2 linked regions of the Larkinella insperata genome follow. The protein of the gene in region 1 interacts with the protein of each later gene in a pairwise test. Links are inferred from orthologs where the notes say so. Each region holds a gene or a part of one and is shown on either strand. Other genes may lie near its edges.

The links.
Region 2: the proteins of tpiA (region 1) and pepT interact in binary tests that used the Escherichia coli proteins (3 or more experiments, as listed by UniProt). The link is inferred for Larkinella insperata from one-to-one orthologs.

The regions. Positions count from the first base shown.
Region 1 is NZ_CP110973.1:1,827,631-1,833,958, forward strand. Bases 1-2,792 are described here. They hold tpiA (triose-phosphate isomerase), read left to right. Parts: upstream 1-910; coding sequence 911-1,675; downstream 1,676-2,792. Other genes in these bases: OQ371_RS07455 (aspartyl protease family protein), read right to left, coding at 1-674; OQ371_RS07465 (DUF5723 family protein), read right to left, coding at 1,786-2,792. Also shown: more of OQ371_RS07465, read right to left, coding at 2,793-3,180; OQ371_RS07470 (RecQ family ATP-dependent DNA helicase), read right to left, coding at 3,189-5,108; peptide-methionine (R)-S-oxide reductase MsrB, read left to right, coding at 5,223-5,618; OQ371_RS07480 (D-alanyl-D-alanine carboxypeptidase/D-alanyl-D-alanine-endopeptidase), read left to right, coding at 5,701-6,328. UniProt on the Escherichia coli protein: Involved in the gluconeogenesis. Catalyzes stereospecifically the conversion of dihydroxyacetone phosphate (DHAP) to D-glyceraldehyde-3-phosphate (G3P).
Region 2 is NZ_CP110973.1:197,803-204,332, reverse strand. What follows is about bases 1,848-4,841. They hold pepT (peptidase T), read right to left. Parts: upstream 3,967-4,841; coding sequence 2,728-3,966; downstream 1,848-2,727. Other genes in these bases: OQ371_RS00680 (peptide chain release factor 3), read right to left, coding at 4,690-4,841; OQ371_RS00685 (hypothetical protein), read left to right, coding at 4,097-4,633; OQ371_RS00695 (SDR family NAD(P)-dependent oxidoreductase), read left to right, coding at 1,862-2,656; OQ371_RS00700 (D-alanine--D-alanine ligase family protein), read left to right, coding at 1,848-1,848. Also shown: more of OQ371_RS00700, read left to right, coding at 160-1,847; more of OQ371_RS00680, read right to left, coding at 4,842-6,285; OQ371_RS00675 (SixA phosphatase family protein), read left to right, coding at 6,467-6,530. UniProt on the Escherichia coli protein: Cleaves the N-terminal amino acid of tripeptides.

The sequences.
Region 1 (6,328 bases):
ATCAGCAGAGCGTGGCCCGCGCCGGTGTCGATCACCACCCGAATGGGCAGCGTTTTTCCACCTTCGAGTAAGGCCATCACATCCGTGTACGGTTTTGTATCCTGAATCGCAATTGGGTAGCGCGAACCGTGTGACCGGCGATACCGGTAGTTTTTGGGATTATTCAGCACCAGTTCACGGCGCTGGAAGTCGATAGTCACCACGAAATTGCTGAAAACATCGTAGCCAAAAATCCCGTGAACGGGAACACCCACGTATTCCGAAAGGTGCAGAATATCATCGTCGAGCACGACAATGTTCTGGTGGGTAGCTTGCATCTGCCCCATTCGCAGTTGGTTGTCGATTGCGACGGAAGCCATCAGTTGCCCGCCTTCGCCCGCGCCGGAAAGCTTTACTTTTCGGGTAAAACGCAGCGGTTGCCGCCGAACGGCCGCCGGATCCGTGATAATTACCGAGCTGACGCCGGTATCCAGAATAAAATGCAGCGTATCCGAATTGTTGATTCGAACCGGGACGATAATCAGATTGGAGTGGAGCTGGAATGGAATTCGGGCCTGTTTGCGGTTATTAGCGATAAAATAACCGTATTTATCCGCGTTATTCTGCTCGTCATCGCCTGCCCGGGCTCCTTGCCAGCAAAGCAGCATTCCGAAGAATATGACCAACGGTTTCATTGTACATGTGCCTTATAAGTACGTAGGAAAGTTACAAATATTTTGTCTAATAACACAATTTCCTGAGAAACGTTGCCTGCCAATCCGGATACTTTTTCTCCGGATGAGAAATGCTGTTGAAAAACCGCTAATTTCGCCCCGCGAGTGGTTGAACAAGAAAGTGCAGAGGAAGGTTTTGCGGTTCAATCCATTTGTATTCTATTCGTAATCAGGGTTTAAACATAAATAGCTTACTAATGCGGAAAAAGATTGTTGCCGGAAACTGGAAAATGAACAAGACGCTCGACGAAGCTGTCGCACTGGTGTCGGAAGTGGTCAATATGATCAAGGACGAAGTAACAAGTGATGTACAGGTGGTCTTGTGTCCGCCAGCCCTGTATCTGACGACGCTCAAGCCGTATCTGGAAGGGCAGTCGCGGATCGCGCTGGGTGCCCAGAACTGCCACGAAAAGGCTTCCGGAGCGTATACCGGCGAAATTTCAGCTCCGATGCTGAAGTCCATTAACGTATCCCACGTCATTCTGGGGCACAGCGAACGGCGGCAGTATTTTGGCGAAACCAACGCCCAGCTGGCCGCAAAAGTAGACAGCGCCCTAGCCAGCGGTCTGACGCCCATTTTTTGCTGCGGTGAGTCGCTAGAACAACGCGAGAGCGAAGTTCACCTGGATTTTGTCCGGACGCAGCTTACCGAAAGCTTGTTTCACCTGTCACCGGAGCAGTTTGCCAATATCGTTATCGCTTACGAACCCATCTGGGCCATCGGTACAGGCTTGACGGCCACCTCGGCGCAGGCCCAAGAAATGCACGAGATTTTGCGTCAGCACATTGCCAGCCACTATGGACAGGAAGTAGCTGACAACACGTCAATTCTGTACGGCGGCAGCGCTAACGAGAAAAATGCGGAAGAACTCTTCGCCCAACCGGACGTCGACGGCGGTCTCATCGGCGGTGCATCCCTGAAATCCCGGGAATTCACGATCGTGGTGAAAGCGAACAAATAGAGTTAAAAATTAAAAGTTAAAAATTAAAAGTTAAAAATTAAAAGTGGAATGGCGCATTCTTTTGGCTGACGCTCACCTATTTTTAATTCTTAACTTTTAATTTTTAATTATCATTTCCTCCATTTCCAGACAGAGAAGCCCAGCCAGACAATGGAGCTGCGGTTGTCCCCCTTCTTGCTGAAAAGCCGTCCCATGTCGCTGAAACCGAGGGTAAGTGGTCCCAGGCGGCTCGACATCCCGACGGCCACCCGATTGGAACCGATTATGGAGATGGGTAGGCCAAATTCCACATCTTCGTCTTCAAACCGGGGAGTGAAGATCAGCATGTTTGGCATCCGTACCGAAGCGCCGGAGGTCAGGTTGTTCATCAGCAACCCGTTGATGTAAAAACCCCGGGCCAGCCGCATGTCGGCTTCCAGGTGAATCATCCGGGGGAGCGCCACCCGGCCCGGTTCGTAAGCCTGCGGGCTGCCGCTGGATTCTGCCGTTAGGAAATCCGTGGGGGCGTTACCGAATTTCTCCAGGTCTTCCTGTCCTTCGAATGTCAGTCGACCGCTGCCCGCGACGGTTTGCCCCGCCGGGTAGCTGATGCTTCCGCCGTTCATCAAAGCCGCCGAAAGCCGCAGCCAGTAGGCCGGACGCGGGTCTTTCATGGGCGTTTCGGAGTTGTAACCCCGCCCGGTTGTGCGTTTGCCGATCTCGTAAGTCGCTCCGAAATCATACCCCCAGCCGCTGCCGTACGCGCTGGAAAATACTGACCCCAGACTGAAGTCTTTGCGGGACGTGGTTTGGCCCAGGCTGTAGTTCAGGTTTGTAATGTCCAGGGTTTTATCAATTTCGCCGTTATTCTGGATGATGGCGTAGTTGCCCCGGGCGTTCAGGTAGCTCAACTGCGCTCCCACAATCCGGCGCACCGTGGCCCCAATTTTCAGCCGGTGCCATTTCCCGTCGAAAACCTGCAACCCGTACGTCAGGCCAATTTCGCCGTAGCTGTTGTGGGCTAAGCCAAAATCAAAGTCGCCCGAAGAAGGCTGTAGATTGCGGTAAAAAAGGCGGTTGCGGTACGCTTCGGTTAGGTTTTCCGGTAAAGCCGACCCGTAGAGGTAACTCCGCATCCGCGTGTGCAGCGCCAGCGTCTGGTTGCCATCCACGTTGAACAGCAGAGACGGCCCCAGGATCTCGGAATACGAGGTTGTTCTGGGCGCATCGGTTATCGAGCCAAGCGTCCGGAGGGGCATACTCAATGACGTACTGTAGGGAAGCTGGATGGTTTGGAACAGCCCCCTTGCTATGTACTTGGTGTATAAAGAATTGACGGAAGAAGTACCGTTGACGGCAACGAGTTGAAATTTGTACCGCGACCCGGCGATTGAGGAAGGATTCTGGAGCATTCGGTAAATGCCGCCGTAATTGCTACTCACCAAACCCGGCTGATACTGCGCCGAAGCCGTAGAGCCCGCTCCTACCAAAGCCGCCAGGAGTAGACGGGAAACAGAGTTTTTCATAAAAGCACTTATCGTTGATTCATTGTATTCATGGCATGCAGATTACCGGCGGCATCAATGCGAAGCTGCTCGTCGGCCAGCATAGACCGGATGACCTCGGCCAGCCGGTCGGTGTTCAGGTTGAGCTGATCGGCCAGTTGCCGGGGCGCCAAACCGTGTCCGCCCGCGGCATCAAGCTGCTGAACAATGCGCTGGCGGAGCCGGTCGGCATCCACCGAAGCCTGATGCTGGCTTAAGCAGTGGTCGCAAATACCGCAGGCATCGCCGGGTTCTTCCCCAAAATACGCCTGGATCATTCGCGTCCGGCACTGCACCGGGTTCTGCACGTAATCCACCATCGCCCGCACTTTCGCCAGATTCCGCTGCTTGCTGCGCTCCAGCTCCATCACGTTGATGGGCAGGTTGCGGGCGTCGAAACGGGGGGTCAGAAACGTCAATTGTGGTTTATCTTTTTGTTTTTCGTAAATCAGAATCGACCGCTCGGCCAGTTGTTCCAGCAGGGCGACGATTTCGTTCTCGGGCATCCGGGCGGCTTTCGCCATCGCACTTTCCGAAATGCTGATGAAGTTGGTAAACAACTCCCCGCCGTACATCCGCAGCAGCAGCTTCAGCATCAGATCATAATGTGGATTCATGACCTGAAACTCGTACAACGCCCGATTATCCACGGCCATGATGACCTTCGACGGACTGAAGTAGCCTTCGCTCAACTCAATGAACCCTTCCAGTTGCAATTGTTTCAAGGCGTAGTGCGTATCCGTTACCGGCAGTTGAAACGCCTGGCAAAAAGCCGTCAGGTCAAAGTCGAAATCAACAAACTCTCCCCCGCCCACCGCAATATTGGCGTAATTCGCCAGCGCCTGGTAGACGCGTTTGAGCATGTCGACCGGCGGATACTGCAAAATAATCCGCTGCTCGATGTCGCCCAGGTCTTTCTGGTTGTAGAGCAACACCGCATACGCCTTCTTCTCGTCGCGACCGGCCCGCCCGGCTTCCTGGTAATAGGCTTCCAGACTATCGGGCACATCGAGGTGAACGACGGTCCGCACATCCGGCTTATCGATGCCCATCCCGAAGGCGTTGGTGGCGACAATCACCCGAATCCGGTTATGAATCCAGGCATCCTGTTTGTCCGACCGCTGCTTGGCCGTCAGACCAGCGTGGTAGTAATCGGCGCGAATCCCCTGGTGATGCAGCCACTCAGCGATTTCCTGCGTTTGCCGCCGGCTCCGCACGTACACGATGGCCGAACCCGGCACGCCCTGCAACACTTTCAGCAAGCGGGCTTCCTTGTTCTCCTCGTAAAACGCGGAATACGACAAATTCTTGCGGGCAAACGTCTGCCGGAAAACCTGCGGCTCCGGCATTTCCAGCTTTTCGACAATGTCGCGCTGCACCTCGGGCGTGGCCGAAGCCGTCAGGGCCACCAGCGGAACGTTGGGCAGAAGTTTCCGAAACTCAGCGATTTGCAGGTAGGGTGGTCGGAAATCATAGCCCCAGGCCGAGATGCAGTGGGCTTCGTCGATGGCCAGCAAACCCACTTTCATTTGCTTGACCCGTTCGATCAGAATTTCCGTTTTGAGTCGTTCGGGCGATACGTAGAGGAAGCGAACGTTGCCGTAAATGCAGTTGTCAAGCGCCCGGTCGATTTCCCGCCAGTGCATACCGGAATAAATCGCAACGGCCGAAATGCCCCGTCGACGCAATTGCTCGACCTGGTCTTTCATAAGGGCAATCAGGGGCGTAACAACAAGGCAAACCCCACCGAGGGCCAGGGCCGGGAGCTGGAAGCACAGCGATTTGCCTCCCCCGGTGGGCAGCAACACGAGCGTATCCTGGCGGGTGAGTACGGAACTGATGATGTCCACCTGCAACGGCCGGAACGACTCGTATCCCCAGAATTGTTTCAGAATTTGGTGGATGGTCATAACCGACTGTAAAGATAAATCAATCCAAAAATAGTTTATGCTAGTAAGTAAACTTTCGCCGAATGATTGAAGCGGTTATCGGCAATCCATTTTCTCACAACTAATTCAGCAAACATGATCACAAAAGTCATAAAGACCGACGAAGAATGGCGGCAGCAACTGACGCCGGAACAATACCACGTAACGCGCCAGAAAGGCACCGAGCGGCCTTTCACGGGTGAATACTGCGAAAGCCACGACCCCGGCGTTTACCAGTGCGTCTGCTGCGGCACCGACCTGTTCGAATCCAAGCAGAAGTTTGAATCCGGCACCGGCTGGCCCAGTTTTACCGAACCGATTGATCAGGAACTGGTCCACCTCGAAAACGACTACAGCTACGGCATGTCGCGGGTTGAAGTGCTGTGTGCGGTTTGTGATGCCCACCTCGGTCACGTTTTCAACGATGGTCCTCCACCGACGGGTATGCGGTACTGCCTGAACTCGGTGGCGCTGAAGCTGAAGCGGGCGTAAAGGCTGAATCAAAAACCGCTCACGTCGGCTGATGTGAGCGGTTTTTGTGTTTTTGGTAACCATAAAAACCGTATTTTGGCGTATGCGATTCACCCTCTACGCCTTTTGTTTTTTGCTGCTCCTGACCAGTTGCGCAACCTACCGCCCTCTTCAGCGCCAACTCCGCCAGAACCCCCAACTGACCGATCACTTCACCGGCTTCGCCCTGTACGACTGGGAAAAGCAGAAAATGGTTGTGCAACACAACGCCGATCGGTATTTTACACCCGCTTCCAACACCAAGCTGTTCAGTTTTTACGCCGGACTGGTCACGCTCGGCGATTCGATTCCGGCGTTGCGGTACGTAACCCGCGCCGATTCGGTCATTTTCTGGGGAACCGGCAACCCCTTGCTGCTGAATCCGAATCTGCCCGACACAACGGTTTTGCCCTTTTTGCGCAACCGGCCCGAACGGCTCTTCTTTTCACCGACCAACTACAGCGGCCCCCGGTTCGGCCCCGGCTGGGCGTGGGATGACTACAACGATGATTACTCCGCTGAACTGGCTCCCTTACCGCTGTACGGCAATTTTGTTCGTTTCAGTTCACCCGACCGGGTGGCGCGTCTGGTGGTCGAGCCCCGGTTTTTTCAGGACAGCGTAACGGCCGTTTCGCTCCGACGGTATTCGCGCAACGTTCAGCGCAGCGAAATCGACAACCGGTTTGACCGGC
Region 2 (6,530 bases), 1.6 Mb from region 1 along the record:
AGAGTTTAGCCGCTAGTCCCTCGGATTAGCGGCTTTTTTGTTATTTTGCGCCCACACCCACGGACCGCGCAGCCGACCCGCGCGGGCTTTTAGCTGGGTCTTCAATTCATTCAATAAGCTTACCAGAACCTCACAGACTAGAATCTGTGGGTACACAAAATGAAAATAGGAATCTTCTTCGGTGGCCCGTCGCGCGAACGGGAAGTCTCATTTGCCGGTGGTCGCACGGCCCTCACTCACATTGATAAAACGTTATTCCAGCCCGTCATGGTGTTTGTCGACGGATTGGGCAACTTCATCCTGATTCGGGAAGAACTTCTTGCTAAAAGCTCCATCCGGTCCTTTTACCCGCGGCAGACGGACAGCCGTTTCAGCGTGTACATTGAGTCGCTGGCCGGGCTATCGGCCGAAGAACGGGAAACGGAAATTAGCACAATTGGGCAGCGAATACAACCGCAGGAATTCAGGCAGCATTTTGATTTCGTCTTTCTGGCGATGCACGGGCCGGACTGCGAAGACGGCAGCATCCAGGGTCTGCTGGAATGGTACAAAATACCGTACAGCGGGCCGGGACTGATGGGATCAGCCGTGGGCATTAATAAAATCCTGCAAAACGAACTCATTGCGCTCGTTAATAAACAGGATAAAAAGACATCCACAATTAGCCGTCCGGCCTGGAATCAGGCCGACAAGGCGGGCGTTTTCGAGTCGCTGCAAAGTAGGCTGGGACTGCCTATAGTGGTGAAAGCACCCCATCAGGGGTCGTCAATCGGGGTCGTGATTGTGCGGGAAAACGATCTGAACCAGTTTATACGGGCCGTGGATCAATGTTTTTTCCGGCAGAAAATAGAGCTGACTAGCTGGCAGCAGCTGGCTGAAAACGAAAAAATAGCTTTTGTCCAGGCGACAACGGAATTGGATTCGGGCATTGGTTACCCCGTGGTCATTGAGGAAACCGGCGAGGTGATTCATCACCCCAAAACCCTGCTGGAAAAAGCAAACTCGTGGGCGGAATCTGGTTATCAATCGCTGGTGATTGCGTCGGTTAATTCCGAAGACGATGTGCTGTTTGAGGAATTTATCAGCGGTCAGGAATTTTCGTGTGGGGTCATTCAGGACGACGACGGAACGGCGGTTGCCCTGCCGCCAACCGAAATTTACAACGTCACGAGTTTCGATTTCAAATCGAAATACCAGTCTGGCAGCACCACCCGGAAGCGGATTCCGGTCGGTACCAGTCTGGAACACAACCGGGAAATTCAGATCAACGTGGCGGAGGTGTTTACGAAGCTGGGCATGAACGTCTGCGCCCGCATCGACGGCTTTCTGACGCCGGACGAAGCCGACAAACCGGGGCGGGTGTTGCTCCACGATCCCAACACGATTCCTGGCATGTCGCCCACTTCGCTTATTTTCAAACAAATGGCGGAAATCGGTTTGAATGTAACGCAGGCCATTACCTATTTCATCCGTCAGTCGCTGCGCGAACGCATCCGGACCGGCAAAGACATCATTGGGCTGCGTCAGCAATTGGCGGATCTGGATATTCGGATGGCGGATCGGAAAAATAGCCACCTGCCGACAGAGGAGTTTGTGGTTGATACGACCAACGAAGATGCGGAAGCCGCCTGGCAGGAGGCCAAGACCTGGTACGGACAACACGCTGCACAGGGGCAGGCCAAGCCCGTTGTCGTCCTAAAAACCGCGCAGGAACGGCACGAATTACCGCTTAATTTGTTGTTTAAGGACACCGTTGCCGACGTACTGGAAGCGCTTGCCCAGCCGGTGCATCCGTTGGTCACCGAAACCCGCGAGCGCGCCAAAGCAATTACGGAACGGTATTCCTAAAAATAACTGCATCATGGATCTACAAATAAGCGGAAAGACCGCCCTGGTAACTGGCTCAACCGCCGGGATTGGCCTGGCCATTGCCAAAACACTGGCTCAGGAAGGTGCCGAAGTGATCATCAATGGCCGTAATCAAGAACGGGTCGAAGCGCAGGTACAGCAATTATCGGCCGAACTGCCCGGAGCTAAATTTCGGGGGGTGGCGGCTGATTTCAGCAAGGTGGAGGAAGTCAACGCCTTGCTGGCAGCGTTGCCCGAGGTTGATATTCTGGTCAACAACGTCGGCATTTTTGAACCGAAAGAGTTTACCGATATACCGGATGAGGACTGGTTCAAGTTTTTCGAAGTAAACGTGATGAGCGGGGTGCGGCTTTCCCGCCATTATTTCCCGAAAATGCTGGACAAAAGCTGGGGGCGCATCATTTTTGTGTCCAGTGAATCGGCGTTGCAGATTCCCACGGAAATGATTCATTACGGCACCACGAAAACCGCGCAACTATCCATTTCGCGTGGCCTGGCCGAACTAACGACCGGCACCGAAGTCACCGTCAATACCGTCCTGCCGGGGCCGACGTTTTCGGAAGGAGTTGGTGATTTTATCGGCAGCATGGCAGCCCGGAATAACGTGTCCGTGGAAGAAATGGAGAAAGATTTCTTCAAAAATGCCCGCCCGACTTCCATCATCAAACGGTTTGCCACCACCCAGGAAATAGCTAACCTGGTTGCCTACCTGGTCAGTCCGCTCGCGTCGGCTACCAACGGGGCCGCCATCCGGGTGGATGGGGGCGTAACCAAGACCATTGCTTAAAGCAAATAAAAGATACAGAAAAGCCGTCTGGGGAATGTTCCAGACGGCTTTTTTATGGCTTTATTCTCTCTTTAGGCTTTTTCTTCCCAAACCTGGCAGAGATTAACGATCACTTCCACGGCTTTTTCCATGTCCTGCACCGAGACCCATTCCAGCCGGGAATGGAACGCGTGCTCACCCGCAAAAATGTTCGGGCAGGGCAGACCCATAAACGACAGCCGCGAACCGTCTGTGCCGCCCCGGATGCTTCGGCGTTCGGGCTTGAGTTCGCTGCGACGGATGGCTTCAAGAGCGTTTTCGACCACGGCTGGGTGCTGGTCGAGCACTTCCTTCATGTTGCGGTATTGCTCCTTCACGTCGAACGTTGCGCTGGAATTGGGGTACGAAGCCAGCACGGTATTGAGCTGATTCTGTAAGTACTGCTCTTTTTCGTGCAAACCGGCGACACTGAAATCGCGGATGATGAAATCAAGGGTTGCCTGATCCTGGTTGCCTTCCAGGTGACCGGGATGAATAAAGCCTTCGTACCCTTCGGTCGTTTCGGGCGAGAGTGCATCTTTGGGAAGCGAAGCCAGCAGATCAGCGGCAATTTTCAACGCATTTTCCAGCTTGCCTTTGGCAAAACCCGGATGCGTGCTGACGCCCTGAATGGTAATGCGTACCGCGTCGGCCGAAAACGTTTCATCTTCCAGCGTACCCCGCATTTCGCCGTCGATCGTATAGCCAAAATCGGCCCCTAACTTCTCCAGATCAACTTTTTCGGTTCCCCGTCCAACTTCTTCGTCAGGGGTAAAAAGCAGGCGGATTGTTCCGTGCTTGATTACCGATTCCCGCATGATCAGCTCGGCGGCCGCCATGATTTCGGCCACACCGGCTTTGTTGTCGGCACCGAGCAACGTGGTTCCGCTGGCGGTGATGATGTCGTTGCCGATCTGATCGTTCAAATCCGGGTGGTCGGCGCGACGGATGATTTGCGTGGGATCGTCGGGCAGCACCATATCCGAACCGTCCCAGCCGTGGTGGATAAGCGGTTTGACGCCCTCGCCGGTTACATCAGGCGACGTGTCCATGTGGGCGCAGAGACACAGAACCGGCACGGCTGGTTTGTCGGTATTGGCCGGAATGGTGGCGTAGACGTAACCGCATTCATCCAGTTCGGCATCCGAAATACCGATTTCGTGCAGCTCTTCGACCAGCAAACGGCCCAAGTCTTTTTGTTTTTCGGTTGACGGATTAGCCGTAGAACGGGGATCGGATTGCGTATCAATCTGAACGTAGCGCAGAAATCGCTCAGTAACGGACGTTTGCATAGGGCGTAAAGGGGTAACACTTCAAACCGTATAATTACCATTTAAACGGTTAATAATTGCACTTCACCGAAATAACCGTCAAAAAACTAATCGTGTTTGACATTTTTGGGCTGTAAACAACAATGAATGTATGAAAACGTTTTCCTATCCACGATTTTTTTACACGGTTCTTCTGTTGATCTTCCTGTCTTCTGCATCGGTGTGGGCGCAGGATGGCGGACGCAACAAGGCAGTTTACGCCGAAGCGCTCGGCAGCGGTATAACACTGAGTTTAAATTATGACTTCCGCTTCAAACCGACGCAGGATGGATTGGGAATGCGCATCGGAGTTGGGGGCGGCAGTTTTTCCGATACTAATTCCGATGCTAAAGCCGGAATCGTTACGATGCCGGTTCTGGTCGATTACCTGGTTGGACAACGCCGTGTTGCGTTCGAAGCCGGTGCAGGTCTTACGCTGGTGTACATCAACGTATCCGGAACGGATGCGGTTTCCGGTGAATTGCTCAGCGGCAAGGGCTTTGGTTTTATGGGGACGTTTAACACTGGCCTGCGGTTACAACCCGTTCGGAACGGCGTGGTTTTTCGTCTGAACTGGTCACCTGCTATCAGCAACGCCGGTTTTCAGGCCAATTGGCTGGGGCTTTCGCTGGGGTACGCGTTTAAATAACAAAGAGCCGGAATCCAGCAGGATACCGGCTCTTTGACTTTATTGAAAACCGTTGCTTACGCTTCCACCGCCGTCTTGAACTCGGACGTGAAGTGGAACTTAATATCGGGGTTATTCTGAATGTTCATTCGCAGAATCCAGTCGGATTCGGCCAGGAACACCGGATTGCCGTCTTTGTCGTACGCAATGGCCAGTCCTTTCAGACGAATGAATTCATCGAGTTTTTTCTTGTCGTCCGAAGTGAGCCAGCAGGCCTTGGAAACCGGCATGGAAACCCAGCGGCATTTGGCACCGTATTCGTGTTCGAGACGGTACTGGATTACGTCAAATTGCAGTTCACCCACCGTACCGACAATTTTGCGGTTTCCGCTGATTAACGTAAACAACTGCGCTACTCCTTCGTCGGTCAATTGCTGAATCCCTTTTTCCAGTTGCTTGGATTTCATGGGGTCGGCATTGATAAGTTCTTTGAAAATTTCGGGTGAAAAACTCGGAATACCGGTGTATTGCAGGTCTTCGCCCTCCGTCAGCGTGTCGCCGATTTTAAACGAGCCGGTATCGTACAAACCAACCACATCGCCGGGAAAGCCTTCCTCAACAATGCTTTTGCTGTCGGCCATGAAGCTGAACGGACTCGAAAACCGGATGTCTTTGTCCAGCCGGGTGTGGTGGTAAAATTTCCCCCGTTCAAAAGTGCCCGAGCAGATGCGCAGAAACGCAATCCGGTCGCGGTGGCGCGGGTCGAGGTTGGCGTGAATCTTGAAAACAAACCCGGTGAACTTCGCTTCTTCCGGCAGCACAACCCGTTTGTCGGTCGCGCGGGCAATGGGTTCGGGCGAAATGTCGCAGAAAGTATCGAGCAATTCTTTAACCCCGAAGTTGTTCACCGCCGATCCGAAAAATACCGGGGCTACTTTGCCTTCCAGGTACGTTTGCCGGTCGAAGGGGTCGTAGACGCCCTCAATCAGTTCAGCATCTTCGCGCAGCTGTTCCGCATCGCGCGCGCCCACTTTCTGCTCCAGCACGGGCGTGTTGATGTCAATTTCGAGAATGTCGTCTTCCACCTTCGTTTTGTTGACGCGGAAGAAGTTCATTGTTTTATCGTACAGGCTGTAAACGCCTTTGAAATCCGAACCCATGTTGACCGGCCAGGTCAGCGGGCGGACTTTGATATTCAGCTTGGCTTCGAGTTCGTCCAGCAGATCGAACGGATTCTGGCCCTCGCGGTCGAGTTTGTTGATAAAAATAATTACCGGCGTGTCGCGCATCCGGCAAACTTCCATCAACCGTTCGGTTTGTTCCTCCACGCCCTTCACGCAGTCGATGACCAAAATAACACTGTCAACGGCCGTCAGCGTCCGGTAGGTGTCTTCCGCAAAGTCTTTGTGACCGGGTGTGTCCAGAATGTTAATCTTAAGGTCACGGTATTCAAACGTCATTACCGACGTGGCCACCGAAATACCGCGTTGTTTTTCAATTTCCATGAAGTCCGACGTGGCCGACTTCTTGATTTTGTTGGATTTGACGGCTCCGGCGGTTTGGATTGCTCCCCCGAAGAGCAGCAGTTTTTCCGTCAACGTCGTTTTCCCGGCATCCGGGTGACTGATGATTGCAAAGGTCCGGCGACGGCTGATTTCCTGTGTCGTACTCATTATATACTAAACGGGCCCGTGTCTTGGGGCTCTTTTTGTCTGGTTGTTAGTGCAGAATACAAAGATACGAAATTTTTAGGGGAGGCTAAGGAACATTCCGGCAACTCGGTGAGTTGACACATGGTCTTTTCATCAGAATTAGTAGTTTTGAAAAAAAACGGCTTCTCTTGACCTATACCATATGAAGAAAGTACTCTACCTCGTCCGTCACGCAAAGGCTGAAGATCGGACCAGTTTTCAGCGTG